4 regions of the Phyllobacterium sp. YR620 genome follow, and region 1 is predicted to be linked to each of the others. Evidence: riboswitches for the same ligand, from Rfam matches in the RefSeq annotation. Region 1 holds a riboswitch; each other region holds the start of a gene.
What was found. Region 1 has a riboswitch for cobalamin ahead of BLR72_RS15485 (ABC transporter ATP-binding protein). Riboswitches for the same ligand answer to the same signal wherever they lie in the genome.

Region 1 (7,668 bases):
CAAGGTCGCTGAGCAGGATCAGGGTGGCGCCGAAAATGGCGCTGGCAACGATCAGTCCGGCGTGAAGCTGGCCGGCGAAGCGGCGGGCCATATGCGGGATCATCAAGCCGACAAATCCGATGACGCCGGCAACCGAGACGAAAATCGCGGTCGAAAAGGCGCATACGATAAAAACGATACTGCGCGTGCGCGCTACACGCACGCCGAGGCTTTCGGCGGTGTTTTCCCCGGCGAGAAACGCATCGAGCCGGCGGTGGTTGAAGAGCGCAAACGCGAGGATCGCGGCAAGGCCGGTGATCGCCAGCGGCAGATTATCCCACCGTGCCAGGCCGAGACCGCCGAGTGTCCAGAACAGCACGGAGTGGGCGGCGCGCTGGTCGCCGAGGAAGACGATATAGTTGGTGAGTGCGGCAAAAAGGAACGAGACGGCAAGACCCGCGAGGATCAGCCGTTCGGGTCCCTGGCCTTCGATGCGCCGAACGAGCACCAGCACCAGCAGGGCCGCGAGCATGCCGCCCGAAAACGCGGCAATCGGCAAGGTCCAGATGCCGAAGCGATCGCCGAAGATGCTGATCACCGAGACGGCACCGGCGGCCGCGCCCGAGGAGAGGCCGAAGAGGAATGGGTCGGCGAGATCGTTGCGCGTAACGGTCTGCAGCATCGCGCCGATGACGCCAAGGCCTGCACCGACGCAGAGCGCAAGGACGACGCGGGGCAGGCGAAGGTCGATGATGATGCGTTGCACCGGCGCGGCGACGGACGTGTCGCTGAGACCGGCGGCATGGGCAAGTGCACGCATGATGTCGCCGAGCGGGATCAGTGTCGAGCCATAGGCAATCGAGGCAAGGGCAAGGGCGAGCATCGCCACACTTGCGCCGATAAGCATGCGTCGTTGTGCGGCGGCGAAGCTCATTTACCCCCCTCTGGGCTGCCGCCAATGCCCCCCACAAGGGGGGAGAAAAGCCTGCAGTCATCTCGGCGCAATACCCCGCCGGTGGTGGTTGGACTAATCGCCGGAAGCCAATCGGTCTCCCCCCTTGTGGGGGAGATGCCCGGCAGGGCCAAGGGGGGTGAGTGGATCATTTCGTCAATGACTTTCGTATGCATGGCGCCGCCTTTTCCCTCCCCCTTGTGGGGAGGGTGGCTGCGCAGCAGCCGGGAGGGGCGTTGCTGGTCACCCCTCAAAACGCTTCCGGGTGCATCGCACGAGCGATCTTGCCGATGGCTTCGATATTGGCAGGTCCGGGCGTGATCTCGGCGTAGCGCAGGGCGACGAAGCGTTCGTTCTTCACCGCATCCGTCTCCTTCATCGCCGGGTGTGATTTCAGGAAATTCAAAAGCTTCTGATAACCGGCATCATCCTGATAATCGAGAAGGACGAGGAATTGCGGGTTGCGCGCGGCGACCGTTTCCCATGACGTCGTGCCCCAGCTCGTCTCCATGTCATCCATGATGTTGACGCCGCCGGCTTCGCGGATCAATGCCGACGGCATGGCGAACTTGCCGGCCGTGAACGGCTTGTCCTCACCGGAGTCATAGAGGAAGACGCGGGTGTCGCCGTTCCCGCCGATCTTGCCCTTGATCGCGGCAAGCTCGGCCTTCCAGCCAGAGACCAGCTTGTCGGCCTCGGCTTCCCTGCCGAAAATCTTGCCGAGCTTTTCAATATCGCCATAGAGCAGGTCCATCGAGGCGGCGGGACGGTTCTTGTCGAGATGAACGCAGCTCTCGGTCAGGACGAGCGTCTTGATGCCGTAGGGGGCGAGCGTGTCCGGCGTAACGTCGCCGCCCGGCTTCATGCCGTAGTACCAGCCGGCAAAGAAGAAATCGGGATTGGCGGCGACGAGGTTCTCGATGGTCGGATATTTCGGCGCAAGCTCGGGGATCGATCCTTGCTGTTTCTTGAACGCCTCATCTAGCTTGTACCAGCCGGTGATGCCGGTCACGCCGACAATCGAGGGCTGGAGGCCGAGCGCAAAAGCCATCTCGCTCATGTTGATATCCTGGATGACGGCGCGATTCGGCGCTGCGTCGAAAGTCAGCGGCGTGCCGCAATTGTCGACAGTGACCGGAAAGGCATATGCCGGCGCGGATAGCAGCGTGAGCGCGAGCGCGATGAGGGCTTTTTTCATGGGAGTCTCCGTGACTTATCAGATTGAACGGGGCCGGGAACGTCGAACACCATGAGTTCGCGGTCCTGATGCGGGTGGCGCAGGCGCAGGACGTCGAGGTCGAACACCTGGCTGACAATGCGCGGGGTCAATGTCTCGTTGGGCGTGCCGGCGGCGACGATCTTGCCGGCATGCATGACGGCGACATGGCTGGCGAACGGCGCGACGAGCGGCAGGTCGTGCAGGACGGCGACGGTGGTGATGCCGAGCCCGGAAACGAGCGAAAGCAGGGCGCTGCGTGCCTTCGGATCGAGGTGATTGGTCGGCTCGTCGAGAAACAGGATCGCCGGTTGCTGGGCGAGAGCGCGCGCCAGCTGCAGCCTCTGCCGCTCGCCGCCGGACAGCGAACCAACCGTCCGCGCCGCAAACGACGCGACGCCGGCACGGTCCATGGCTTCCCCAACGATCTCGCGATCCGTCCCGGCGCTGTAGCGCCCGCCATGCGGGATACGGCCAAGCGCCACGTAGTCGATGGCGCGCAACTGGCGGTCCGGCGTATCCGTCTGGCCGACGAGGGCGAAGCGGCGTGCCCGATCCAGCGGGGTCAAGCGGTTAATATTCTCGCCTTCAATGTGAATGGCCCCGCTTGTCGGCGCCGCAAGCCCCGCCAGCATCCGCAGCAGCGTGGATTTGCCGGCGCCGTTCGGACCGATAATGGCGAGCCGCGATCCGCGTGAAATTTGCAGCGATGCAGCCTCAACCAGGCACTTGCCGCCGATTCGATAGCTGACCGTGTCAGCGGTGAGAAGGATGGAATTCATGGCTGGCGTTTTCCGGCAATCGAAAATTTTCGCACCCAGGAAACTTCGATCAACTGATGTAATGTTATATCGTATGATAGCAAACGCGAAGCAATGTCAACCGGCAGGATCCAGCCAGGGTGCGGGCACAGGCGATGATGATGATGAGGGTCGATGTGCATACCTGTCCTTCATGAGGACAGGAACAGGGAACGTGGATATTCCAATCACGGGACGCCTCAGCAGTTGCTCAAGGTCATCCGTAAACGGCAACATCGCATCGCTCCCGGCACACCCCGTCCGGTTTCGAATCATTTGCTTGATGGCAGGTCTCCTGGCTCGCGGGTCTCAGCTTTGCCCGGCCTTCCCGGTCGTTCGATCAGTGGCATCGTCAGGCAACGCTCGCCGCTTACAGTTGCGGGGGCAGCCACGGTCTCGGTCCCTGTTGGGTACGCCTCACCGTGTTCCCTTTTCACCTCCGGTGTTGTCATCCCGGAGAAACCATCGGCGCGGATGCTATGCGGGGATTTCTCCGCTGGCAAGCACGTTTATACGGCAAAATTCTCAAGTGCTAAAATAATTGGCAATGGGACATTTTAAGACGTGCCCTATGAAAGAGAGTAGTTTAGGTTTCAGTTTGTTTCGCGCGATGCGCGGCTAGTTATTTGAGGCGATATGGCAATTCACGCTGCGGTCTACCATCTGACGCACTATAAATATGACCGTCCGATCATGCTCGGACCTCAGGTCATTCGCCTGCAGCCTGCGCCGCATTCGCGTACGAAGGTTCTCAGCCACTCCCTGAAAGTCAGTCCTTCCAATCACTTCGTCAACCTGCAGCAGGATCCCTACGGAAATTTTCTTGCCCGCTTTGTGTTTCCCGAGCCTGTCACCGAACTGAAGATCGAGGTCGACCTCGTCGCGGACATGACGGTCTACAATCCCTTCGATTTCTTCGTCGAGCCGATCGCGGAGACGTGGCCCTTCGCCTATCCTGAGGATATCCGGGACGACCTCTCGATCTATCTGAAGCCGGAGCCAACGGGTCCGCTGCTGAGCGCGTTTCTTGCAACGATCGACCGCAACCCGACCAATACGGTGAATTTCGTCGTCGACCTCAATGCGCGTATCCAGCGTGAGGTAGGCTATGTCATCCGCATGGAAACCGGCGTTCAGGAGCCCGATACGACGCTCGGCGTCGCGACCGGTTCCTGCCGCGATTCCAGCTGGCTGCTCGTACAGGTCCTGCGCCATCTCGGCATCGCGGCCCGGTTCGTCTCCGGCTATCTGATCCAGTTGAAACCCGATCTCGTCGCCCTTGATGGCCCGGCGGGGACGAACAAGGATTTCACCGACCTTCACGCGTGGTGCGAGGTTTATCTGCCGGGCGCGGGCTGGATCGGACTTGATCCGACCTCGGGCCTTCTGACCGGCGAAAGCCATGTTCCGCTCGCCGCAACGCCGCACTACAGGAATGCCGCCCCGATTTCCGGCATGGCCGAACCCGCCAATGTCGAGTTCAATTTCGACATGCATGTGACACGCGTCTCCGAACACCCGCGCATAACCAAACCGTTCTCGGACGAATCCTGGGCAGCGCTCGATGCCTTGGGCGACAAGGTCGATGCGATGCTGCAGCAGCGCGACGTGCGGCTGACCATGGGCGGTGAGCCCACCTTCGTGTCGATCGACGATTTCGAATCCGGCGAATGGAACACCGATGCGGTCGGCCCGACCAAGCGCGAAAAGGCCGACATGCTGATCCGCCGACTGCGCGATCGCTTTGCGCCCGGCGGCTTCCTGCATTATGGGCAGGGCAAATGGTATCCGGGCGAAAGCCTGCCGCGCTGGACGTTCTCGCTCTACTGGCGCAAGGACGGCAAGCCGATCTGGGTCGATCCGAACCTCATCGCTGCCGAAAACAGCAAGGGCGAGATCAAGCCGGCGGACGCGGAAAAGCTCTTGACCGGCATGGCGAATGTTCTGGGCGTCGAAACGGAGATGGTCGCGCCGGCCTATGAGGATCCGGCCGAGTGGCTGGTCAAGGAAGGCAACCTGCCGGCCAATGTCGATCCCTCCAATTCGAAACTCAAAGACCCGGAAGAGCGCAGCCGCATGTCCCGCGTCTTCGAACGTGGCCTGACTGAACCGACGGGTTATGTGCTTCCGGTACAGCGCTGGAACAGCCAGGCTGTTGCCGGCCCGCGCTGGCGCAGCGAAAAGTGGACGACGCGCCGCGGCAGGCTCTTTCTGGTGCCGGGGGATTCGCCGGTCGGATACCGGCTGCCGCTCGGAGCGCTGCCGCATGTCCCGCCTTCGGAATATCCCTATATCGTGCCCGTGGACCCCTCCGTGGAACGCGGACCGCTTGCCGACTCGATTGCTCAGGCAGATCCGGCCGGCCGGGACACGCCGCAGGCTGTCGCGTCATTCACAGCCGCCGAAGGGGGCCAGCAGGAGCGGGTCGAACAGGAACTCGGCGATATCGGCGGTGCCGTGCGCACCGCGATCTCGGTTGAGCCGCGCGAGGGCCGCCTCAGCGTATTCATGCCGCCGGTTGAAGCGCTGGAGGACTATCTCGAACTTGTCGGCGCCGCCGAGGCTGCCGCGGCGAAGCTCGGACTGCCGGTTCATATCGAGGGCTACAGTCCGCCGCAGGACCCGCGCATCAACGTCATTCGCGTAGCGCCGGACCCAGGTGTCATCGAGGTCAACGTCCATCCTGCCGCCAACTGGCGCGAGTGCGTCGAAACGACGACGGCGATCTATGAGGAAGCGCGCCAGTCGCGCCTCGGCGCCGACAAATTCATGGTCGACGGCAGGCACACCGGCACGGGCGGCGGCAATCATGTCGTTGTCGGCGGCGAAACGCCAAATGACAGCCCGTTCCTGCGGCGGCCGGATCTCTTGAAGAGCCTTGTCCTTCACTGGCAGCGGCATCCATCCTTGTCCTACCTGTTTTCCGGCCTCTTTATCGGTCCGACAAGCCAGGCCCCGCGCATCGACGAGGCGCGCCATGACAGTCTCTACGAGCTCGAAATCGCCATGGCGCAGGTGCCGATGCCGGGTCGAGGTGCACCGCCTCTGCCCTGGCTGGTCGACCGGCTTTTCCGCAACCTTTTGATCGACGTCACTGGAAACACCCACCGGGCGGAAATCTGTATAGACAAGCTGTTCTCGCCTGACGGACCAACGGGACGGCTTGGCCTCGTCGAGTTCCGCGGCTTTGAAATGCCGCCCAATGCCCGCATGAGCCTCGCACAGCAATTGCTGGTTCGGGCGCTGATCGCACGCTTCTGGAACAAGCCCATCGAGGGCGGGTTCGTCCGCTGGGGCACGTCCCTCCACGATCGCTTCATGCTGCCCGCCTTTGTCTGGGCCGATTTTCTCGATGTTCTCGCCGATCTGCGCGAGAACGGCTTCGAGTTCCGGCCGGAATGGTTCGAGGCACAGCTCGAATTCCGCTTTCCGTTCTGCGGCGAGATCGAACGCGAGGGCGTCAAGTTGGAACTGCGCCAAGCACTGGAACCGTGGCATGTCATGGGCGAGCAGGGCGCAATCGGCGGGACGGTGCGCTTCGTCGACAGTTCGGTCGAGCGATTGCAAGTGAAGATGGAGAACTTCAATCCTGCGCGCCACAGCGTTGCCTGCAACGGGCGCGAAGTCCCGCTGCGGATGACCGATACCCAGGGTACAGCCGTCGCAGGCGTGCGCTACAAGGCGTGGCAGCCGCGCAGCGGGCTCCATCCGATGATCCCGGTCAATACGCCGCTTGTCTTCGATATTTACGATCAATGGTCGGGCAGGGCGATCGGCGGCTGCGTCTATCATGTCGCACATCCGGGTGGGCGCAGCTATGATACGTTTCCCGTGAATTCGAACGAAGCGGAGGCGCGCCGCCTTGCCAGGTTCGAAGGACGGGGACACACGGCGGGGGCCTATGAACTCAGGAAGGAGCAGCCTTCCGGCGAGTTTCCGATGACCCTCGACCTCAGGCGGCCACGGCCAAGTTGATGCGACGAATGCGAGATCGGATGGGTCTGAGTTTTACCCCGGCTCTGTCTAGCCAGATGCCCCGCCACCACGGCCCGGGGGGTGTGCAACCATGCCATCGCCCGTGAGAGCGCCAAATGTGTCAGGGCTGCTCTCGGGTTATCAACCGCTGCCCAATGTTGCCGACGAGATGATCGACCCCTCCGGCGCAGTGCGTCCGGGTTGGGAATCCCTCCTTCGCAAACTCGATCAGATCGGTCCTGAAAAGCTCGCGACCCGCTTTGCCAAGGCCAGCCAATATCTGCACGATGCGGGCGTTTATTACCGGGTCTACGACGAAACCGGCACACAGGAACGAGAATGGCCGCTGGCGCATATCCCGCTTCTGATTGACGAGCATGACTGGCAGTCTATCACGCGCGGTCTTGCCGAGCGCGCGGATCTCCTGGAAGACATCGTCGCCGACATTTATGGCGAGAACCGGCTGATCGGCGAGGGCCTGCTTCCCCCCGATCTGATTGCTTCGAATTCCGAATATTTGCATGCAGTGGCAGGCGTGAAACCGGCGAGCGGGCATTTCCTGCATTTTTGCGCCTTCGAACTCGGCCGGGCGCCCAACGGCAGGTGGTGGGTTCTCGGCGACCGCACGCAGGCGCCGTCGGGTGCCGGTTTTGCCCTTGAGAACCGCGTCGCAAGTACGCGGGCTCTGGCGGATGTTTCCGCATCCATGAACGTTCACAGGCTTGCCGGATTCTTCAAGGAGTTTC
Region 2 (7,668 bases), on a different contig from region 1:
GCCGGCAGCGTGATCTTGCCCGTCCATGAATCCGACAGCGATGCCCAGATACCATCATTGATATAGAGGCGCCTGCCCTTGCGCAGGAGAACCCGCACGATGAGCGAGAAGGCGCGAGCGACAATGACGCGGCCGGGTTCGGCCACAAGCGGCAGATCGCCGAAGCCGTATTCCTTGATGTCGCCGCGCAGGCGCGACATCAGTTGCCCGAGCGAGGGCATTTCCACATGTTTGCGCTTCGGATCGTGGCCATATTCGGCCGGAAACCCGCCGCCAATATCCAGCCCCGCGAGTGGTACGCCGGCGCGATTGCGCACCCAGTCAGCGGAGCGCAACGCATTCTCATAGGTATCGGGATCCTCGATCTGGCTGCCGACGTGAAAACACAAGCCGACCTTGTAGCCGATTTTGTCCGAGCGCTGCAGGAGTTCGATGGCATGTGCCGGCGCCGCGCCGAACTTCTTCGAGAGTTCATAGGCGGCATGGCCCTTGGTTTGCAGACGAACATAAAGCGTAATACTGGCCGGATCGATATCGAGCGCGCGGACGATGCGCGTGATCTTGGCGATCTCGTCCTCATGATCGACGGCAAGGACGCGGATGCCATAGGTTTCGAGAGCAAGGCGAATGTCAGATTGCGCCTTGATCGGATGCATGTAGAGCATCTGCGCATTCGGGGCGACCTTGCGAACGGCCTCGAATTCCCCGGGGGAAGCCACATCGAATGTGCTGACGCCATTGCGCGCCAGCGTATCGAGAACGAGATCTTCGCCATTTGTCTTGACCGCATAGGCTGTCTCGCCCGGAAACATTTTCATGAACCGGTCCGCATCCTTGATGAGGACATGGGGACGAAAGCAGTAGACGGGTTGATCGGGCCGTAAGGTAAGCGCTGCTTCACGGGCCGAGGCGAATCGTTGCATCTTGTCGTTCTGCGTCATACGAAACTCTTAGCAAGCGAACGTGACGGACGAAAGTCGCTTCTTGTCCGGCAGGAATCGGGTGGCCTTGATCCTGTTTTGCCGTGAATGTGGAACGCCGGGCAGGCTTCTGGAGGAATTGAAACCTTGTCATCCCAAACCATCGCACCAAGACCCCTTGCCATGACAGGCTTCGCCTGGGCGCAATTGTTTCTTCTCGGCGCTATCTGGGGCGCCTCGTTTTTCTTCGCCCGCATCGCAGTTCAGGTCGTCCCGCCGCTTACCCTTGTGCTCTTTCGCGTCGCCATAGCCGCCCTTGCTCTTCATCTCTATTGCTTGCACGCTGCATCAATTTCTGGAGCTACCGGCAACACGCGTTCAAATTTGCCGGGCTCGGCCTGCTGATGAACGTCATACCGTTTTCATTGTTGTTCATCGGCCAGACGGCCCTTGGCGCTGGAGTGGAGGCAATCCTCAACGCAACGACTCCGATCTGGACTGTCGTTGTTGCCGCATTTCTGACCGTCGATGAAAAGGTCACCGTCAACAAGATCGCCGGCATCCTGCTCGGCATTGCCGGCATCGTTACTCTCATTGGTCCAGGGGCGCTGACCGGGTTGGGCGGACCGCTATGGGCGGAAATGCTGGTGATCGCGGCAACGCTGTCCTACGCCTTTGCGGGCATTCTCGCCAAGCGCTTCAAAGGCGTTCCGCCAACCGTCACCTCGACCGGCCAGATGACCGCGGCGACATTGATCATGATACCTATTGTCCTGTTCTGGGACGGCGTCCCGCAGGTCGCTACGATCGATGGCGGAGTTTGGGCCGCGATCCTCGGCCTTGGTCTCCTGTCCACTGCCTATGCCTATATCCTTTATTTTTCCATCGTGCAGACGGCAGGCGCGACCAACGCTTCGCTCGTGACGCTGATCGTCCCCGTCAGCGCCATCCTGCTTGGAACAATTTTTCTTGGCGAACGGCTGGCCGCGCATGATTTTCTCGGGATGGGGCTCATCGCGCTCGGCCTGTTGACTATCGACGGCCGCCTGATAACCGCAATGCGAAAACGGTAAAAAACCTAAAGTTTTCAATAAAGCGACATATCCGCGAACGGGCCAATTATGGCGCAATTGTGGCTGAAACGGGCCTCGGCGCCCGTTAGTGGCAAAAATGCTGCAGTGCAAATATATGCCTCATTTCGGTACATTTTATCGTGATCTCGAAATTTTTTGCCCTGTCAAATGTGTTTCATTTCAGAAACTTAGGTTTATAAGGCAAAAATTTTCTCACCCCGGCGTCATGAGACCGTAATATTTGGGCTTTTTCTGTGGCAAATTTGCGCTATGCTAAATCGGTTAACTGCAGGAGACAAACGATGGGACTAACTCGATCGATGAATGTCCTTATGATCTGTGCAGCGTTCGCATTTATCGGTGCAATGGTCGTAGGACTCATCCCCTGAGTAAATACAAGAGCGCTACGTAGATGGTCTCTGACCGTTAAGTAGGTGAAACATGGAGCGGCCCGATCATGGCAGTCGGGCCGTTTCCCATTTCAGAGCCCGGTCTTATGCCGCGGCCCCGGCCAAATTGGCCTCAACGACATTGCTGCCCGGCCGAATTCCGATGAGATGGCAGATGGCAAAAGCAAGGTCGGCCCGGTTCATCGTATAGAAGTGGAAATCCTGCGCACCCCTTTCGACGAGGTCGAGCACCTGTTCGGCAGCGACTGCCGAAGCGACGAGCTGGTGCGTCTGCGGGTCGTTCTCGAGACCCTCGAAGCGCTCGGCCAGCCAGTTGGGAATGTGCGTGCCCGCCTTCGAGCAGAAATTCGTCACCTGCGTGAAATTGTGGATCGGCAGGATGCCCGGAAGGATCGGAATATAGATACCGGCACGGCGAACCTTTTCGACATAGCGCTCGTAGAGATCGTTCTCGAAGAAGAACTGGGTGATCGCCCGTGTCGCGCCATTGTCGACCTTGCGCTTGAGCATGTCGATGTCGGTGGCGAAGTCCGGGCTTTCCGGATGCTTTTCCGGATAGGCCGAAACCGAGATATCGAAATCGGCAAAGGCTTTCAGCCCGGCAACGAGATCAGCGCCGTTCTCATAGCCGCCGGGTGTCGGCTTGTAGTGGGAACCGACGCCGCTTGCCGGATCGCCCCGCAGGGCAACGAAGCGCTTGACGCCCATGGCGGCAAACTCGCGCACCACCGTATCGACTTCCTCCTTCGTCGCATCGACGCAGGTAAGATGCGCAGCGGCATTGACGTCTGTTTCGGTCAGGATGCGGTTGATCGTGCGGGCGGTCCGCTCGCGCGTCGACCCGCCGGCACCGTAGGTCACCGAGACGAATTCGGGATTGAGCGGCGCAAGGCGCGTCACCGTCTCCCAAAGCCGTTCCTCCATGACTTCCGTCTTCGGCGGGAAGAACTCGAAGGACACACGGATATTGTGACCGATATCGGGGCGGCGCGATTGGCGAAAGAAACTCATCAGACACTCTCCGTGACGCGGGAGGTTAAATCGGGATCTGCAATCAGCAGGCGCGGGTCGCGTGCCAGCCACAGTTTGACGGTTAGTTTGTTCTTGTCTTTCGGTTCAAGTTCCGTGCTCTCTTCGAGCATCAAACCGGCTTCCGTAAGCCATTCGCGCATCTGCGCATCGCTGAAGCCGAGACGCATATGGGCATGGTTGTCGCGCAGGAACTCAAGTTCGTGCGGAGCAAAATCGACGATGAGCATGCGCCCGCCTGCCCGCAATGCACGTGCCGCTTCGCGGATTGCTTCGGCGGGGTTATCGAGGAAGTGCAGAACCTGGTGGACGGTAACAAGATCGAAGGATTCGCGATCCACCGGCAGGGAATAGACATCGCCATGGCGTACCTGCGCATTGGTAATCCCGTCGCGATCGAGATTGGAGCGAGCAACCGTCAGCATATCGCGGTTTATGTCGATGCCGACGCCGCGAATATAGAGTGGCGAAAAGAGTTCAAGCAGGCGGCCCGTCCCCGTGCCGACATCGAGCATCGCCTGAAACGGCTTGCGGCCGACGATCTTGAGGAGCGCTGCTTCCACCGCGCCATCCGGCGCATGCAACGACCGGATCATATCCCAGCTCGTTGCATTGGCGCTGAAATAGGCGGCTGCGCGTTCGCGCCGCTGCAACTTCACAGACGAAAGCCGCTCGAGGTCGCGTTCGAGCAAAGGATCGGAAAAATCGAGGCGGTCGAGCAGCGAACGGGCGATATCACCGACGATCAGCGAGTCGGCCAGGCGGAAATAAGCCCAGGAACCCTCTTGGTATCGATTGATGAGGCTGGCCTCGAACAGCAGCTTCAAATGCCGCGACACGCGCGGCTGCGACTGGCCAAGGATTGAGGTGAGATCGGAAACGGTAAGGTCGCCGCGTGACAGGAGCGCGAGGATGCGCAGGCGGCTCGGCTCAGCTGCCGCTTTCAGCGTATCGACCATCAGGTCCAGGTTAAGATCACGCTTGTCCATGCTTCCAATCCTCAAAAGACATAAAGATATGTTTATGTGACAAACGTCGCATAAGCAAGTTGTTTTTGCCGTTGACGACATTTTTTGCCGCGCCTGAAATAGGACGAGAATCGGCTAGGATAGTGGCATGAGCATCGGAACGAACCGCCAGCGCGCCATCAATAAGGCTTTGACACTTCTGCTACCGGCCGTACCCTATTCCGATTCCGAGCCGATCCGCGCCGCCGCGAATGCCCCGCACATGAAGACGCTGCCGCCGCCGATTGCGGTGTGGCTGGCGGCGGTAGCCCATGTCCGGCATCAGCATACGGATTACGACGTGCTTCGCGACGACGGTTACGACAAGGAGTCGGCGCGTTTCTTCGTTCTGGAAGCGATCAACCGGAAACTGACGGAGTGGCGGGCGACACGCCTGCTTGATCCGGATGAGGATGATCCGAGCTGAGCGTTCCTGGATCATCGCATCCACTCCAACGGTCCCGGAAAATGAGTTCATCCAGGGGCAGTCGCTTGCGCCAGCCGCGCTGCTCAAGCTCGGGCGCCTGGTAGAGCTCATCCACGTAACCGACGCAGAGATAGGCGACGATCTCGACATGCGCGGGAATGCCGAGAATTCGGCGCATGTCGGCATCGTGGTAAATACTGACCCAGCCGACACCGATGCCCTCGGCGCGCGCTGCAAGCCAGAGATTCTGCACTGCGCAGACGGTACTGTAGAGGTCCATCTGACGGTTATGGGTGCGGCCAAGGACGACGCGCCCGCCACGGGTGCGATCGCAGGTGATGCAGATGTTGAGCGGCGCCTTGAGAATGCCTTCGAGTTTCAGCGCAGCATAAAGCGCCTGGCGATCGTCAGTGAACATTGCCCTCGCTTCCTCATTGGCGCGGGTGAAGGCCTGGTGCACCTCCTGCTTGCGCTCGGGATCGCTGATCAGGATGAAATTCCAGGGCTGCATAAAGCCGACCGAAGGCGCATGGTGGGCCGCATCGAGCAGGCGCATGAGCACCTCGTCGGGTATGGGCTTGGGAAGAAACTGGTCGCGCACATCGCGGCGCGTATGGATGGCTTTGTAGACCGCCGCGCGTTCATCTTTGGAAAAACTGTCGGCGGCAGTCGGACCATGGCATTTATCGTGCATTGTTTGCTCCCAACAACGCTTGAAACTCTCGCCGCCGTCCACGCGGTTCGAGCTATGAGGTCCGGCCGGTCTTCTGACTGAGGTTCAACTGAGCCGCGCGCCTTCCGGAAGTTCCGTGGCAAATGCGCGTCCATCCCCCTTACAGCGTTGGGCACGTGCCGGATTTGCACCGGCTTCCCGATTCTCCCGCAACGCTTGCCGCAGGCACCGGACCTGCCTGATCATTCGCCACAATTCCCGGGCGCGCGCAAGCCTCAGGGGCGATAAATCCAATGTCGGGAATGCGCACATCCACCTTTTCGCCATTGCCGATCGTTCCAGGCTTTTCGACCCAGGCGACGATGCCGCGCATCCGCCGCGAGACCCGAACGAAATCGAGCGCAGTCGCGGTATGGTCGGCCGTTCCCGCATGTTCGCCGATCGAGCGCCCGGCAATCTTGCAGGGCGCGTTCTGACCGTCAACCTTCAACGTGACACCGTTCTCGAAAAATATCAGCGTCCGCGGCGGGAGCATCGAAAGCGACGGGATCCCGTCGATCAGCATGTTGCCGCCGATCCACTCGGCCCTGAGTTCGGCAAGCCCCATGCCCGCTGCAACTTGTACGAGTTCGTCCGGCGCAAGAATCGAGAGTTGCCGTTCGTTGCGCATTTCGGTGCCGCGCGGATACCAGGGCTCGCGACCGCCGGATTTCCGCGTCGGGCCAGCATGGAAATCACCGACAATTCCGTCGAAAGTGACGTTGAGTTCCGCTGACGGCGCCGTGACAAAATCGCCGGCGCGTGCCTCGAATAGGCCGCTCACACGCCCGCTGAGCTTGCGCGCGGGCAATATCTCGGGGCCGGTTGAAAAAAGGTCGTTCATAAACGCTCCTGAAAATATGCGCCGTGAAAGCCGCCGCATTTTATGAAAAACTGCGGGCAACACCAGCAAATATCCCTGATGAATCTGTCAAAAAGAGTCATGAGAATTCGGTGAACTATTGCGGCTCGGCAATACCTTGCGCCTATGGCATGCTACAACCCACTGGAAAGGCGAATCGTCTCCGATTGACAATCGTTATGTGTTCTGCTTTCGTTCTTTTCTCACCGGAGGTTTGTCGTGAACGCTGAAGTTATGGACGCAGCCATAGATTTGGCGAAACGAACCGCAGGAAAGCGTTATCACACCGTCCTTGCCGATCCGCCGTGGCGCTTCACCAATCGCACCGGAAAGGTCGCTCCGGAGCACAAGCGCCTGTCGCGCTACGGCACGATGACGACCGACGATATCTGCGCCCTGCCGATCGCCGACCTGACGGCGCAACCCGCGCATCTCTACCTGTGGGTGCCGAATGCGCTGCTGCCGGAAGGGCTGCGGGTGATGCAATCCTGGGGATTCGAGTACAAGTCGAACATCATCTGGCACAAGGTGCGCAAGGATGGCGGCTCTGACGGGCGCGGCGTCGGCTTCTATTTCCGCAACGTCACCGAAGTCTTGCTCTTCGGGGTTCGCGGCAAGAACGCCCGCACACTGGCGCCAGGCCGCAGCCAGGTGAACTATCTTTCGTCGCGCAAGCGCGAACACTCGCGCAAGCCCGACGAGCAGTACGATCTGATCGAAAGCTGCTCGAAGGGTCCCTATCTCGAACTTTTTGCGCGCGGGACGCGGCCAAACTGGACCTATTGGGGCAATCAGGCCGACGAAGACTACAAGCCGACCTGGAAGACCTACGCCTATAATTCGGCGGCGGAAGCCGCGGAGTGATCGAACGTCACCACCGATGAAGGTATGCCAATAAGGACAAGCGGGCATGGGTTGCCGACGCCGCGCAAGACGCGGTCGCGCAGCTTGCGCCAATGGGTCGTCGCCTCGCCGAACTTGTCGCCGACAAATGCATCGACCCATGCTTGCCGGAAGTCGCCGGTCCGCTCGGCCCTTGTCAGGATCATTTCCCGCTGACGCCGCGTCGGAACATAATTGAAGCTGTCGAGCTGACCGAGCTCATCGACAGCCCTCTCATCTGCAAAGCGGCGCAGGATCGTCCGCATATCGTTCTGAAGGCTCTCGCCGCGGGTAATGAGCCCGCCGACGGAAACGGCGCCCTCGGCGTGCAGCCGCTTGAAGCTTT
Region 3 (7,668 bases), on a different contig from region 1:
CCGACTTCTGCCCAAGTTCCCACGCGGCCGGTGTCGGCACGGCGCGGCTGTCGATCGAAAAGAAATTGCGGCCCGTGGGCAATACGTCCGGCCGGCCCCGCGTCGGCGCGCCGGAGGGTCCCGGCGCGACAAACCGGCCATCAAGTGCCCGGAACAGGCCGTCCATTTCGGCCTCGCCGCAGTCCGCCACGGCCGGCCCGAGTGTCGCCCGTATGCCCTCAAGCACGGCGTTAGTCGCAACCCAATCGGGTGGACACGGCGTCTCCTCGGCAACAAGCCGTGCGGCGAGCAACTCGATGCGTTCCACCGTATCACCGGCGATACGCCAATTGGCGTCCGATTGCAGCGCCAGACATTCCGGTCGCGGTCCGTGCCAGACCGCTGCCATATCGCAATCCAGCGGGTCAAAGCCGTCGAGCCCGAGATCGCGGGCGATCGCGCGCTGCAGGCTTTGGTCTGCGCCGATGCCGGAGCCGCGCGGCACGCGGGCAAGCGCAACCACGAGATCCGTCAAAAGCCGCCCCTGCGGCGATTGCCCGAATATATGGAGGCCGTCGCGGATCTGCATTTCCTTGAGATCGCAGAGATAGGCATCGAGCTTCTGCAGCGCGAGGTCGTCGGCATCGTGGTCATGGATACCGGCATCGTGGTCGAGCCCGATATCGCGCACCAGATCGAGGATCTGCACCTTGAGCCGCACCAGCCGGCGCGGATCGACGCCGGACGCTTCATAATATTCATCGACAAGCGCTTCTAGATCCTTGAGCGGCCCATAACTCTCGGCGCGCGTCAGCGGCGGCGTCAGATGGTCGATGATGACGGCCGAGGACCGGCGCTTCGCCTGCGTGCCCTCGCCCGGGTCGTTGACGATGAACGGGTAGATGTGCGGGATCGGCCCAAGCACCGCTTCCGGGTAACAGGTTTCGGAAAGTGCCAGCGATTTGCCGGGCAGCCATTCAAGGTTGCCGTGCTTGCCGACATGGACGATCGCATGCGCTCCATAGACCTCGCGCAGATAGGCGTAAAAAGCGAGATAGCCGTGCGGCGGAACGAGATCAGGAGAGTGATAGCTATCCTTCGGATCGATATTGTAGCCGCGCGCCGGCTGGATCCCGACGAGGGTTTCGCCAAAGCGGGCAAGCGGCAGCGCGAATGCTTCTCTTCCCTCAAGGAAAAACGGATCGGCTTCCGGCTTTCCCCAGCGTTCGGTGACGGCTCGCTGAATCGGGATCGGAAGGGATGCCAGGAAACGATTGTAATGATTCAGAGAAATGGTTTCGCGAATCTCGCGGCCGTCGCTTGCCGCATTGGTCGGCCCGGCCATCAGGTGTTTTATAAGTGCATCGCCATCCGCCGGAATGTCCGCGACCGCATAGCCTTGCTTCATCATCTCGGTAAGCACATGCCAGGTTCCGGCCGGCGTATCGAGGCCGACGCCATTGCCGAGCCGTCCATCGCGATTGGGATAGTTGGCCATCACCAGCGCGACACGCCTCCCCCCCGCCGCCGCGCGCCTGAGCGCCGACCAGTTCGCCGTAAGTTCAGCCACGAATCCGATGCGGTCCGGCATGGGCTCATGCGTGACGATATTGGCTTCGACAGCCTCATCGAACGTCCGTGCCGACTTGAACGAGACGGCGCGGGTGAGAACCCGCCCGTCCACTTCCGGCAACGCGACATTCATGGCGAGATCACGGGCAGACAGACCCTGATCGGAAGCGCGCCACTGCTCGGCGCTCGATCCTGAAAAAATTACCTGTAGAACGACCGCGCCATCATGTTCGAGCACGGTGGGCTTGCGCGCAGCGCCGGGCGCCGAAACGGCAAATCCCGTGGCGTTGAGGACGACGATGGGTGCCGCCTCGCCGAATATGCTTTCAAGCGTCGCTATGGAAACCGGGTCTTTCAGGCTCGATACAAACACCGGCAAGGGATTGAGACCCTTGAGCCTCAAGGCATCGACCAGCGCCTCGACCGGCTGGGTCTGTCCGCTCTGCACCAGTGCGCGGTAAAAGCAGATGGCAACGATCGATGCATCCGCCTGCCAATGCGACCGCAACAGGTCGAGCGATGGCGCGGGCTCGCCGGGCCACCACAGGCCTGCCTTCAGCAGTGGCGCCGCCTCCTGCGGTTTCTCGGCTCCCTCGACAATCGCGCCGCAATAGTCGAGAAAACGGCTCGCGTTCTGCGCGCCGCCCTCGAGCAGATAGTGCCAGAGTGCGTCGCGATCCTGACGCGGCACCGTCGAAAAGCGATCAAGGCCGGGATCGGGTTTGTCGTCGCCCGGAAGAACCGCCAGTTGCACCTTGTGATTGATCGCGCAGGCGTGGAGCGCTTCAAGGCCATAAGGCCAGTAGCTCTCGCCGCCGATGATGCGCACGACAATCAGTTTGGCGTGACGCGCGGTGCGTTCGACATAGGCATCGACCGACATCGGATGCGCCAGCGCCATCATGTTGGCGAGGCGCAAGGAGAGCCCTTCGCCATTGTGGCGCTGGGCCGAGGCAAGGCTGGCCAGTTCGGTGTCGGCCGCTGAAAGAAAAAGCACATCTCCCGGCGTCTGGCCGAGATCGATTGCCTCGGTGCCTTCGGCTATCGTGCCTTTCTGGGCAAGCAGGAGATGCATCAGTCTTCCTTATCAGGCGGCAGCCGCCGCGTTCATCGCCGATTCGATGGCGACCGCGTCGATATCGTGAAGGCCGATGACGACGAGCCGTGTCTGCCGCTCCTCGCCCGGATGCCAGCTGCGATCGAAATAATGCTCGATGCGCGAGCCTACCGCCTGGACAACGAGGCGCATCGGCTTGCCCGGAACATCGACGAAGCCCTTGAGGCGCAGAACGTCGTGATCGGCGATCACGCCTTTCAGCTTCTCGACAAAAGTCTTCGGCTCGGAAACCGGCCCGAGGCCAACGACGAAGCTCTCGAATTCGTCATGGCTGTGTTCCTCGCCGGCTTCATGCTCCATCTCGTGATGCGACTTGCGGTTGGCAATATCCTGCTCGGTACCGACGCCAAGGCCAAGCAGCAGTTGGTTGCTGATCCTGCCGAAGCTAGCGGGGATCATGTTGAGGGCACGTACCGAACGGCTTTGTACGTCGCCCTTCACCCCGTCGAGTTCATCGCCGCTGATGAGGTCGGTCTTGTTGAGAATGATGAGATCCGCTGCACGGATCTGGTCCTCGAAGAGTTCTTCGAGCGGGCTCTCATGGTCGAGCGATTCGTCCTGCGACCGCTGCGCGTCGACCTTGTCGTGATCGTCGGCAAAGCGACCTTCCGAAACTGCGGCGGCATCGATCACGGTCACGACGCCGTCAACTGTTACCTGCGTCTTGATTTCCGGCCAGTTGAATGCCGCCACCAGCGGTTGCGGGAGCGCAAGGCCCGAAGTTTCGATGACGATATGATCAGGACGATCGGGACGATCGAGCAGTTTCGTCATGGTCGGGATGAAATCATCAGCCACGGTGCAGCAGATGCAGCCATTGTTGAGTTCGATCACATCCTCGTCGCGACAAGCCTCGATACCGCAGCCCTTGAGCAACCCGCCATCGACGCCGAGATCGCCGAATTCATTGATGATCAGCGCAATGCGCTTGCCATCGGCATTCTCGAGCAGATTGCGGATCATCGTCGTCTTGCCCGAACCAAGGAAGCCGGTGATGACCGTTGCCGGAATCTTCTGACCCTGCATGTTGTTATCCCTTCATTTTGAGCGGCAGACCGGCTGCCACGAAATAGACTGTTGCCGCGGCGCCAGCCACAGCTTGATGGAGATGACCGGCATGATCGCGAAAGTCGCGTGCCATGCGGTTCTCCGGAACGATGCCGAGGCCAACCTCGTTGGAGACGCAAACGACCGCACCTTTGAGATGCGGCAGAGCTGCGGCAAACCTTGCCGTTTCCGCCATGACATCACGCTCGGCCATCATGAGGTTGGTGACCCAAAGTGTCAGGCAATCGACAAGAACCGCTGTGCCCACGGCCGCATGCACTTCCAACGCGGAAACCAAATCGAGCGGTTCTTCGACCGTCGTCCACAAGACGCCGCGCCGCACCTTGTGCTGGTCGATGCGAGCGGACATTTCACCGTCCCACGCCCTGCCCGTCGCAAGATAGATCGCCTCCTTGCCGGATGACTCGATCAGTCCCTCGGCAAAGGAGGATTTGCCGGAGCGCGCGCCGCCGAGCACAAAGGTGACCCCGCGCTCCAGCACGGCCATCAGGCCTCAAGCTCCGAGGCCGCGTAGCTCTGGATAGCAAAGCCGAGCGCAGTACCGAGCACCACCCAGAAGAAGAGATTGGTCGCGAGCGTCGATACCGCGAACTCGGATGCCAATGTCGGCGGCACGGCGGAAGTAAGATCGTCCGCTTCCGGAGCGCCATAGATATGCGGCGCAACAATCAGCACGAGGCCGAGTACCCTCGCCCAGATTTCCTCACGCAGAACGATGAAGTAGACGCCGCCCGCAGTCAGCAGCACCGTGATGAGCCACCAGGCTTGACGTGTGGCGAGATCGGCGGCGGGCATGGCCGGCAGTTCCGGGGCAAGACTGAACGATGGCGCGAGGTTGAAGATGAAGAACCCGGCCAGGCCCCAATAAATGCCGTTCTGCACGGTGATCTTGCGTCCAAGAAACAAGGCGGCCGCGCCAGTGATCAGGGCGAAACCCGCTCCGGCGACAAGATTGATCAGCAAGGTATTACCCAAGCGGCCGAATGGCAGCGCAGGGCTTGCCTCCTTTTCGTGAGTGTGCGGCGCCACGGCAGGTGCAGTCTCGCCGACGGCGGCAGGCGCTGCGGCTTGCTCGTGCTCGTGGCCACCTGCGGCGTTCTCATATTCTTCCGCGTGCAGGATAAGTGGCACGCTGCGCACGTACATGGCTGGCGTCAATAGAATACCAGCAAACAGACCGGCCACGATCGTAGCCAGAAGATATTTAACCAACATCGATATCTCTCCGAATTCCCATATCAAGACACCGGGCTGTCGAAACGACACCCGGACCAGATAAACCCTCAGTTTTCAATGCTTAAGCGGTGGCGGCCGAATCATTACATCCAGCCGGGCTCCAACCTCAGTGGCAGGGGAATCCGTAGGAATGGCGGGTATCGTGCGCCGTATCGTGCAGCGTTTCGGAATGGGAAAGACCCACGCCATAAACGATGAACACGCCGAGCAGCATTGAAACCACCGCCGTCGTCAGACGCGATGCGAGCGGGAGAGATATCGTAGTCGAAGTACGTGCAGCCATAACAACCTCCGTGCAGGGCCAGAAGGGACATTCCCCTTCGGTCTTGGGCACCATTGCCCTATGACTGGCAGGTCTCCTGGCTCGCGGGTCGCAGGATCAATGCCGCCTTCCCGGTTTCCCAGTGGCTGCCCTCGGCTTGCGCCTCAGGCCTTGGCATGAATCCTCGCCGCTCTACAGTCGCGGGGTCGGCTGCGGTAGGGCCGCCCTGATGGGTACGGCCGTCGCATTCCCTTTTGATCCCATGGCCTTTGGCCGAACGGGAACCAATCATGGGTTGAACGTTATTCACCAAGCACCGAGAATGTCAAACGAAACCGCGCGACGTTTTTCGCTTTACTATGGTCAAGGGACAACTTCGAGATCGGTGTTCCTGTATTCGTCATCCGTCGCCAGGATGGGCACCCGATAATATTTTGCACAGGTCTACATACTCAACGTGCGATCAACGCATGGACATCGAGGACTTCAGCCAGTTGGTCGGCTATCGAATCGAGCGCGGCATCGACGCCCGCCCTGTAGTCGAAGGCATTTGCATTGATTCCCAGCGAACGCAGCAAGGCGGAGCGATAGGCATCGGTGCCGAACAGCCCGTGCATATAGGTCCCGAAGACCTTACCGTCGGCAGAAATCGCGCCATCCTCGACGCCGTTGATCATCGCCGTCGGGCGGCCGCAATCCGGGCCGGTCGTCTTGCCGAGATGGATTTCATAGCCGCTCAGCGGCACGCCGTATTGCAGCGAATGAGCCGCAACATTGCGAACGGTCTTTTCCGGCTCCATCACCGTTTCGATATCGAGATGGCCGAGACCCTCGATTTCCGTCGCTGCACCTTCGATGCCCTCAGGGTCGCGCACCGTGCGTCCGAGCATTTGATAGCCACCGCATATGCCCATGATCGAGCCGCCGCGACGCCGGTGAAGGTCAAGGTCCTTGTCCCAGCCGTTTTCCCGGAAGCGTAGAAGATCGCCGATCGTCGATTTCGACCCGGGGATGATGACGAGACCGGCATCGACGGGCAGTTGCTCCCCGCTTCGGACAAACACGACATCGACATCAGCCTCGGCCATCAGCGGATCGAGGTCGTCGAAATTGGCAATGCGGTCAAGCACTGGCACCGCGACTTTCAGCGCGCGGCCGTTCCCCTTTACCAATCGCTCCAGCACGACGGAATCTTCTGCGGGAAGCCGGGTAGCATCCCTCAGCCATGGCACGACGCCAAATGAAGGCCAACCGGTGAACCGGGTGATTGCTTCCAACCCCTCGTCGAAGAGCGAGACGTCGCCGCGAAACTTGTTGATGATATAGCCGATGATCGCGGCGCGATCCTCCGGCGGGAGGATCGCATGGGTGCCGACAATCGATGCGATGACGCCGCCGCGGTCGATATCGCCGACGAGAACGACCGGCACATTGGCGCGGGTTGCAAAGCCCATATTGGCGATATCGCCTGCCCGCAGATTGATTTCGGCAGGCGACCCCGCGCCCTCGACGAGGACGAGATCGGCACCATCGCAAATGATGTCAAAAGACTGCATCACGGCATCGAGCAGTTGCCCCTTGAGCTTCTGGTAGTCCCTGCCCTTCGCCTGGCCCCAGACCTTGCCTTGCACGATGATCTGGCTGCCGGTCTCCGACTGCGGCTTCAGGAGCACGGGATTCATGTGGATGGAGGACGGCACACCGCAGGCCAGCGCCTGCAGCCATTGCGCCCGGCCTATCTCGCCGCCGTCATCGCTGACCGCCGCATTGTTCGACATATTCTGCGGCTTGAACGGCCGGACAACCAGCCCGCGCTTGTGCGCAAGCCGGCACAGACCCGCCACCAGGACGGATTTCCCAACATCTGAACCGGTTCCCTGCAACATGATTGCGCGTGTCATGGGCTTTGAGTAGCGGATATGTCTTTCTCTTCCTAGTCCTGCCTTGGACGTTGCGCCCCGGGAAGCTTGGGATAGAGTGGCAAGCAATAAGAAATGCAGGGAGGGTGCCATGGACAGTAGCGTTGATTCGACCGCTGGCCAGTTCGAACTCGATGAGGATCAACTGGCGATCCAGGACATGGCGCGCGCCTTCGCCGCCGACCGCGTCGCGCCGAACGCATTGGCGTGGGATCGCGACAAGCACTTTCCCGCCGATGTCATCCGCGAGACTGGACCGCTCGGCATGGGCGGCATCTATGTGCGCGAGGATGTCGGCGGTTCAGGCCTGAAACGGCTCGATGCCGTGCTGATCTTCGAGGCGCTCGCCGCCGCCTGTCCAGCGTTCTCGGCATTCATCTCCATACACAACATGGGCGCGTGGATGATCGATACGTTCGGCAGCGAGGAGCAACGTCAACGCTTTGTGCCGCGCCTGACATCGATGGAGTGGCTTGCGAGCTATTGCCTGACCGAGCCGAACTCCGGTTCCGATG
Region 4 (7,668 bases), on a different contig from region 1:
GCCGGAATTTCGCGACGCTGCGCCCTCTGCCTTTACCGTGCCGGGGCTCGAATACGGCGATTTTATCACCGCGGAAGATTACCTGCGGGGCGCGTTCACGGCACGCAAGGGGGGCGCTGACGCCGTCTATTGCGCCGCGAGCCTTGCCACGGTGCGCCGGCTTCGCGACGAAGGTATCCCCGTATGCGGACATGTGGGGCTTATCCCCTCCAAGGCGACATGGACGGGCGGATTCAAGGCGGTAGGCAAGACCGCGACGAGCGCGCTCGAAATCTGGTGGCAGACCAGGGCGCTTGAAGAGGCAGGCGCCTTCGCCGCCGAAATAGAGGTCGTGCCCGTTGAAGTCGCCTCCGCCATCAGCGAGCGAACATCGCTCTTCATGATCTCGATGGGCGCCGGCGCGGGCTGCGATGCGCAGTATCTTTTCGCAGCCGACGTGCTCGGTTCAAATCGCGGCCATTATCCGCGCCATGCCAAGGTCTATCGCAACTTCACGGCTGAACTCGACCGCCTGCAGCAGGAAAGAATCGCGGCCTTTTCCGAGTTCGTCGCCGACGTCAGTGCCAGGACATATCCGGGACCAGAACATGTCGTCGGCATGCCGCACAATGAACTGGACCGGTTCTTGCGCGAACTGTCCTCTCTTTGATCTTCGATCGCCGTTGCCTCAAGCCTCGACCTCGACATTGCCGAGCGGCTTGGAGCAGCAGGCGAGGATATAGCCCTCGTCGATCTCCTCATCGAGGATGCCGCCATTGTGGTCCATGTCGACATCGCCGGCGAGCTTCATGACCTTGCACGTCCCGCAGAGACCCGACTCGCAGGCGGCGGCAATGCGGATGCCGGCACCGCGCGCCGCCTTGAGGATTGTTTCTCCGGCCGCGCATGGCACCTCCATGCCCGACATCGAGAACGTCACCGTCGCGCTCGCGGCGGCCGGCTCCGTGGCGATCCCGTCGAGCATCGGCAGAACAGGCTCGGGCGCCGGGCCGAAGCATTCCTGATGGTAGTAGGCCATGTCGAATTCGGACGCTTCGAGCATATTGCGCACATCGCGCATGAAGCTTTCCGGACCGCAGCAGAAAATGGTCCTGTCCTTGAAGTCCGGTGCGAGCAGCGGCAGCTTCGGCGTTTCGAGCCTGCCGCGTATGCCGGTCCAGACCTGCCCCATTTCGTGCTCCTTGATGAGGAAGGTCAATTTCAGGTTCGGCATGCAACTCGTCAGATATTCGAGTTCCTTGCGGAAAATGATATCGCTCGGCCGCCGCGCGCAGGTAACGAAATTGATATCGCTCTGCGGCGCGCAATCATTCATCCAGCGCGTCATCGACATCATCGGCGTGATGCCTGACCCGGCTGATATGAAGAGATACTTGCTGCCGGGATGCTTGCGCATCGAAAAGTCGCCGAGCGGGCCAAAGGCTTTGAGACGCACGCCCGGCATGAGATGATCGAGCATCCAGCGCGTGCCGATGCTACCTTCCTGCGCCTTGACCGTCACGGCGACGGTGAAGGGCCGGGAGGGGCTTGATGACAATGTAAAGGTGCGCAAAACCGCTTCCGGTTGCACGGGCAGCTCGAAGGTCATGAACTGGCCAGGCTCATAACGAAACCAGTTATGATTATCCGAACGGAAGGTGAAGGTCTTCACATTGGGCGCTTCCTCGACGACCGAAAGACATTCGAGAAGATGCAGCCGGTCGTTCCACGGCTGCATCTGGTCGAGGTGCGGATAATTCTGGGAAACGCCAATGTTCATTCAAGCAACCCTGCTGAGTTTCGTATCGCCGGAAAGCCGCGCTTCCATGGCATTGCTGTACCATTCGAGGAATTGAAGGACGCCGCCTTCATGCTCGACCGAATAGGGACCAGGTTCATAGGCCGGCGAGCGAATGCCGAACGCGTTTTCTTCGACGATGCGACGGTCCTGATCGTTGGTTTCCAGCCAGACATGCGTCAGCTCTTCGAGATTATAATCGACGCCCTCAACCGCATCCTTGTGAACCAGCCACTTGGTCGTGACTTGCGTCTCGTTCGGACCGAGTGGCAGGACACGGAAAGAGATCGCATGGTCGCCAAGGATATGATTCCACGTCGTTGGATAATGGTAGAGCAGGAGCGAACCTATGCTCCTGGCGTTGACGTCGTCGCTGAGCTGACGGCCGACGGCGCGCTTGCCCGATAGAGTATAGCTCTCGGCATTGTTGATGAGCGGAACACGGGTCGCCCGATACTGCCCATCTTCAGCGATGCGGAATACGCTTGGCAAACCGGCAGCCTCGCACTTGTCCCAGTGCGATACCATTTCCGGATCTTCCTTCGAATCCTGAATTCCGGTGGCGCTCGGCGCCTCCGGGAAGGTCTTGCAAAGCTCAGGATGGTTGCCGGCACAATGGTAGCACTCGCGGTTATTCTCCCAGACGAGTTTCCAGTTGCCTTTTTCGACGATCGAACTCTGGAAGGCGACCTTGGTTTCCGTCAGCCGGTGTGGCGCAAGGTACGGCTCGAGCAGGGTTCGTGTCGGGGTGAAATCGGGCGCGATCTGCGCAAGGCAGATGAAGATGTAGCCACCGACGCTCTCGCAATGCACCGTTTTCAGACTGAACTGGCTCGCGTCGAAATCGTCACCCATCTGGCGGGCAAAAAGTAGACGTCCGTCGAGCTCATACGTCCACTGGTGATAGGGGCAGACGAGTTTTGCCGAGCTCCCCTTCTCACCCGCGCAAATGCGCGAGCCACGATGACGGCAGGAATTGTGGAAGGCGCGAATCTGTCCCTGGCGGTCGCGCACGATGACGACGGGGTAGTCGCCGACCTGCAAGGTGAAATAATTGCCGGGTTTGGCGACTTCGCAATCATGGCCGATGAACAGCCAGTCGCGATAATAGATCGTCTCCATGTCGAGACGGTAATAGTCTGGGTCTGAGTAGAAAGCCTGTTCCAGTCCGTAGCCCGGTTTCCGGTTTCTGAGATTCCGGAGAAGTTCATTGCGAATGTCCATGTCGCGTCCTCGCCTTAAGCCTGCAAAGAACTGACTGGTGGTGACGGAGAAGAACGTCCGTACAGCCAACGTTTGTCGACCGCACAAAGCCATGCTCCTTGATCGCCCACCGCGATCAGTCGGTTTTCCCTCAAGGCTGGTTTCCGGGCTCTGGAGTTGCCTTTTCAGACTTCACGGCGCCTTCCCGGGGTGCACTCCCAGTGGCTGTTTTGCCGCGTTTTACTCCACTACCGTTGCGGGGGCAGCGCCGGGTTTTAACCGGCTTCCCAATTCTCCGCCTTCCCTAGAAAGCGGCACCTCAAGTGGTCACGATAAAAGCATCGGGCTTTGGAAAAGGATAGGTGCGGAAACGACATCGCATTTACGAACGGCGACACGCAGCATTTCGGTCAAATGGTGCGCCGCACCCTTGAACCCGGGCGCTGTCGATTTGTGGCGCCTTCGCCGATCATACCATTGGGCGATGCAGATATTGCCTGATCGATTCCGGCTTCATCTCGATCGAGAATCCCGGCATCGAAGGCGGCATATAGGCGGCATTGCGAATATCGCAGGGATCGACGAAATGCTCGTGCAGATGATCGACATATTCGATGACCCGCCCTTCCTTGATGCCCGATACTGCGATGTAGTCGATCATCGACAAATGCTGCACATATTCGCAGAGGCCAACCCCACCCGCATGCGGCCAGACCGGCAGATTGTATTTCGCCGCGATCAGCAGCACCGCCAGCACCTCGTTGAGCCCGCCCATGCGGCAGGAATCGATCTGGACCACATCGATCGCACCTTCAGCGATGAACTGCTTGAACATGATCCGGTTCTGGCACATCTCGCCGGTCGCCACCTTGACCGGCTTGATCGCCTGGCGAATCTTGCGATGCCCGGCGACATCATCCGGGCTCGTCGGTTCCTCGATGAAGAACGGCTTGACGAAGGTAAGCTTCTTCACCCAGTCGATAGCCTCGTTGACCTCCCAGACCTGGTTGGCATCGATCATCAGGATACGGTCTGGCCCGATCACCTCGCGGGCGATCGTCAGCCGGCGGATGTCATCCTCGAGATCGCGCCCGACCTTCATCTTGACGTGGTTGAAGCCGGCATCGACAGCCTCCTGGCAAAGTCGGCGCAGCTTTTCGTCGGAATAGCCTAGCCAACCGGCGGAGGTCGTATAGCAAGGATAGCCTTCGGCCTTGAGGGCAGCGATGCGTTCGGCCTTGCCGGCATCGGCTTTCCGCAGAATGTTGAGTGCCTCGTCGCGGGTCAGAACATCGGTCAGGTAGCGGAAATCGACAATGTTGACGATTTCCTCCGGCGTCATCTCGCCGACCAGCTGCCAGACTGGTTTGCCGGCTTCCTTGGCCAGCAAGTCCCAGACGGCGTTGACGACGGCGCCGGTGGCAAGATGCATGGCGCCCTTGTCCGGCCCGATCCACCGCAATTGGCTGTCGCCGGTGATGAAATGCCAAAAGCGTCCCGGATTTTCCTTCACCCAGTCGAGTTCAAGTCCGATGACGAGATGCTTCATCGCTTCGATGGCGAGGCAGCAAATCTCGTTGCCACGCCCGATGGTGAATGTGAGGCCGTGCCCGGCAAGACCATCCTTGTCCGTATCAAGAACGACATAGGCCGCCGAATAATCCGGATCCGAGTTCATCGCGTCGGAACCGTCAAGCCCCTGCGACGTAGGGAAACGGATGTCGAAAACCCGAAGATCGGTGATGCGGGTCATGTCTTGCTCCTGAAATTGCCCAGTAATCTCGTTTTCAATTTTGGTTTGTCGCAAATGATCAGGTGTCGGCGCGCGCCACCTGCTTCTGGTTGCCAAGGCCTTCAATTCCAAGCTCGATGACGTCGCCCGCCTTGAGATAGCGCGGCGGCTTCATGCCCATCCCGACACCGGGCGGCGTACCAGTCGAGATGATGTCGCCGGGCTGCAGGCTCATGAACTGGCTCAGATAGGAGACGAGGAAGGCAACGCCGTAAACCATGGTCTTTGTCGAGCCGTTCTGCATCGTCTCGCCATTGACGGTGAGCCACATCTTGAGGTTTTGCGGGTCGGCGATCTCGTCCTTCGTCACCAGCCACGGGCCGGTCGGCCCGAACGTGTCGCAGCTCTTGCCCTTGGTCCATTGCCCAGCACGCTCGATCTGGAACGCGCGCTCGCTGACGTCATGGACGGTGCAATAGCCGGCGACGTAGTCGAGCGCGTCGGCTTCGCTGACATATTTTGCGGTACGGCCGATGACGACGCCGAGTTCCACTTCCCAGTCGGTCTTTTCCGAACCGCGCGGTATGAGCAGGTCGTCATTCGGCCCAACAATGGCGGAGGTCGCCTTCATGAAGATGACGGGTTCCAGTGGCACGGCCATCCCGGATTCTGCAGCATGGTCGGCATAGTTGAGGCCGATGCAGATGAACTTTCCGGTACCGGCAACGCAGGGACCAAGACGCGGGGTGCCCTCGACGAGCGGAAGGCCATCCATATCGAGATCGGCCAGCTTTGCCAGCGCTGCTGGATCGAGTACGGCGCCCGAAAGGTCGCTGACTTTCCCCGAGAGATCGCGAATCTGGCCCTTAGTGTCGAGTATGCCGGGCTTTTCCTGTCCGGGGGCGCCATAGCGTAGAAATTTCATCGTTTATTCCTTTGGTTAGACCGTCCAGCCGCCATCGATATTGTAGGCTTGACCGGTCGTGTAGGTCGCGCCGGCGAGATAGACGGCAAGATCGGCAATCTCTTCCGGCAAGCCGAGGCGTCCCATGGGCTGGCGCGCGATGAATGCAGCACGCGTCGTCTCATAGTCGCCCCCGGCGCGCATGCGCTGCTCGAGCGATGGGCTTTCGACCGTGCCCGGGCATATCGCGTTGCAGCGAATACCTTGCGTGATGTAGTCGGCGGCCACCGCCTTGGTCAGACCGAGCACCGCAGCCTTGGTCACGCCGTAGGCGAAGCGGTTCGGCACGCCTTTCACGCTGCTTGCAACGGAAGACATGTTGACGATCGCGCCATCCTTTCGCTCGATCATTCCGGGCAGCACCGCCCTGATCGTACGGATCATCGCGCGAACGTTGAGGTCGAGGGCAAAGTCGAGATCGGCATCCGGCATTTCGAGGATCGAGCCGCCGTGCACGAAACCGGCGCAATTGAACAAGATGTCGATCGCCCCGATCTCGCCGATCACCCTGTTGACCTCGTCGGTTTTCAGCACATCGAGCTTGCGCGGATGGATAACGGATTCCTTGGGCAAGGCATCGAGGAGTTGCTCGTTGATATCCGTCGCATGGACGATCGCGCCTTCGCGGGCGAATGCGAGCACGGATGCCCGCCCGATGCCCTGCCCTGCCGCCGTGATGAGAACGCGCTTGCCCGCGAGCTTGCCTGTCATTTCAAACCTCCATTTCGACACATATCGTGCCTGTCATGCACCCGATGCCCTGCGCTCGGCAATCAGGATGTGATCTGCGGCGAGAACCACCTCGTCGCGCTGGTTCATAACTTCGCAGCGTTCGACCACGCGACCGCTGCCGGTGCGCTTCGGATCATCTTCCTTGGCGCTGATGGTCACGCGGGTCCGGATCGTATCGCCGATGAACACCGGGCGCACAAAGCGCAGCCGGTCGTAGCCATAGGAAAAAGCCACGGGATTTATCAGGCTCGCCGTGAGCCCGACGCCGATTGAAAAGATCATGGTGCCGTGCGCCACACGCTGGCCGAACGGTGTCGTCTTGGCAAATTCCGCGTCCATGTGGTGCGGGAAGAAATCGCCGGTATGGCCGGCATGCACCACGAAATCGGTCTCGGTGATCGTCCTCCCGGACGTGACGCGTACATGGCCGAGTTCATAGTCTTCGAAATAGATTGCCTGTTCGGCCATTCACGCCTCCGCCAGTTTCGCCAGCGGCGTTGCCGGCGTTGCGCTCGATTGATAAGCCGCCTCGACCAGCGCCATCGTCTGCCAGCCATCTTCGACCGAACTGACCAAGGTCTCGTCTTCCCCGCTCGCGAAACGCTGCAGATTGGCCATGCGCCCAACGAAGGCATCCGGGAACCAGGCCCCTTTCAGGGGAACGTCGATCCAGTCCGAACCGCCCTTCGGGTAGATCATCAGCACGTCCGGCTCGCCGCGCGGATAGTCGAGATTAACCCCGAGCTTCACGTAGGCAGCGCCTTCAGTGCCGCAGATACGGAACTCGCAGGCCTGGAACTTGCGGCCGAATTTGTGGTCATGGTTGATGGAGAGCGCACAGCGCACTGTATCGCCGTAATCGAGAATGGCGCTCGTCCGCGTCTGCGCGACCCCGTGGTTCGGATGCCCCAGCGTCTTGGCATGAACGCCCAGCGGATTGCCGAGAATCTGCCGGATGAGATCAATATAGTGGATCGAATGCATGGCGATTTCGACCCGGGGCAGGCCAGCGAGGAACGGCCAGAGCGACCACGGCGTGTCAAGCGCCAGCCAGGCATCGAAATCGATGACGTCGCCAAGCCAACCTTGCGCAATCGCATCTTTCAGGGCGAGCATCATCGGCGCAAAGCGCAGCTGGAAGTTGACGGCGGCCGTGATATTGCGCTCGCGGCAAATCTCCACGATCTCGGAGGCTTCTCCAAGGTCGCTGCCCATAGGCTTCTGAATAAGGGCGAACGATCCCTGCGGCAGCGCCCGCAA

Region 2: another riboswitch for cobalamin. It lies ahead of bluB (5,6-dimethylbenzimidazole synthase); the one in region 1 lies ahead of BLR72_RS15485 (ABC transporter ATP-binding protein).
Region 3: another riboswitch for cobalamin. It lies ahead of BLR72_RS03890 (CbtB domain-containing protein); the one in region 1 lies ahead of BLR72_RS15485 (ABC transporter ATP-binding protein).
Region 4: another riboswitch for cobalamin. It lies ahead of BLR72_RS00585 (aromatic ring-hydroxylating oxygenase subunit alpha); the one in region 1 lies ahead of BLR72_RS15485 (ABC transporter ATP-binding protein).

What each region holds. Positions count from the first base shown of each region.
Region 1 covers NZ_FNJP01000004.1:264,740-272,407, forward strand. The annotation lists gene BLR72_RS15470 (FecCD family ABC transporter permease) at 1-913, opposite strand, end outside; gene BLR72_RS15480 (ABC transporter substrate-binding protein) at 1,182-2,129, opposite strand; gene BLR72_RS15485 (ABC transporter ATP-binding protein) at 2,126-2,929, opposite strand; cobalamin riboswitch at 3,215-3,429, opposite strand; gene BLR72_RS15490 (transglutaminase family protein) at 3,584-6,922, shown strand; gene BLR72_RS15495 (circularly permuted type 2 ATP-grasp protein) at 7,014-7,668, shown strand, end outside.
Region 2 covers NZ_FNJP01000001.1:663,829-671,496, reverse strand. The annotation lists gene BLR72_RS03115 (alanine racemase) at 1-923, opposite strand, end outside; partial or broken gene BLR72_RS03110 (DMT family transporter) at 1,104-1,993, shown strand; gene metF (methylenetetrahydrofolate reductase [NAD(P)H]) at 2,488-3,414, opposite strand; gene BLR72_RS03100 (ArsR/SmtB family transcription factor) at 3,414-4,421, opposite strand; gene BLR72_RS03095 (DUF2293 domain-containing protein) at 4,549-4,866, shown strand; gene bluB (5,6-dimethylbenzimidazole synthase) at 4,799-5,560, opposite strand; cobalamin riboswitch at 5,606-5,787, opposite strand; gene BLR72_RS22865 (hypothetical protein) at 5,952-6,314, shown strand; gene BLR72_RS03080 (MT-A70 family methyltransferase) at 6,660-7,304, shown strand; gene BLR72_RS03075 (BglII/BstYI family type II restriction endonuclease) at 7,274-7,668, opposite strand, start outside.
Region 3 covers NZ_FNJP01000001.1:837,835-845,502, reverse strand. The annotation lists gene cobN (cobaltochelatase subunit CobN) at 1-2,626, opposite strand, end outside; gene cobW (cobalamin biosynthesis protein CobW) at 2,639-3,694, opposite strand; gene cobU (bifunctional adenosylcobinamide kinase/adenosylcobinamide-phosphate guanylyltransferase) at 3,699-4,223, opposite strand; gene BLR72_RS03895 (CbtA family protein) at 4,223-4,951, opposite strand; gene BLR72_RS03890 (CbtB domain-containing protein) at 5,079-5,255, opposite strand; cobalamin riboswitch at 5,304-5,538, opposite strand; gene BLR72_RS03885 (cobyric acid synthase) at 5,687-7,135, opposite strand; gene BLR72_RS03880 (isobutyryl-CoA dehydrogenase) at 7,245-7,668, shown strand, end outside.
Region 4 covers NZ_FNJP01000001.1:124,361-132,028, reverse strand. The annotation lists gene BLR72_RS00595 (3-methyl-2-oxobutanoate hydroxymethyltransferase) at 1-649, shown strand, start outside; gene BLR72_RS00590 (FAD-binding oxidoreductase) at 668-1,759, opposite strand; gene BLR72_RS00585 (aromatic ring-hydroxylating oxygenase subunit alpha) at 1,760-3,001, opposite strand; cobalamin riboswitch at 3,118-3,317, opposite strand; gene BLR72_RS00580 (L-fuconate dehydratase) at 3,450-4,733, opposite strand; gene BLR72_RS00575 (fumarylacetoacetate hydrolase family protein) at 4,792-5,637, opposite strand; gene BLR72_RS00570 (SDR family oxidoreductase) at 5,653-6,387, opposite strand; gene BLR72_RS00565 (MaoC/PaaZ C-terminal domain-containing protein) at 6,421-6,876, opposite strand; gene BLR72_RS00560 (Gfo/Idh/MocA family protein) at 6,877-7,668, opposite strand, start outside.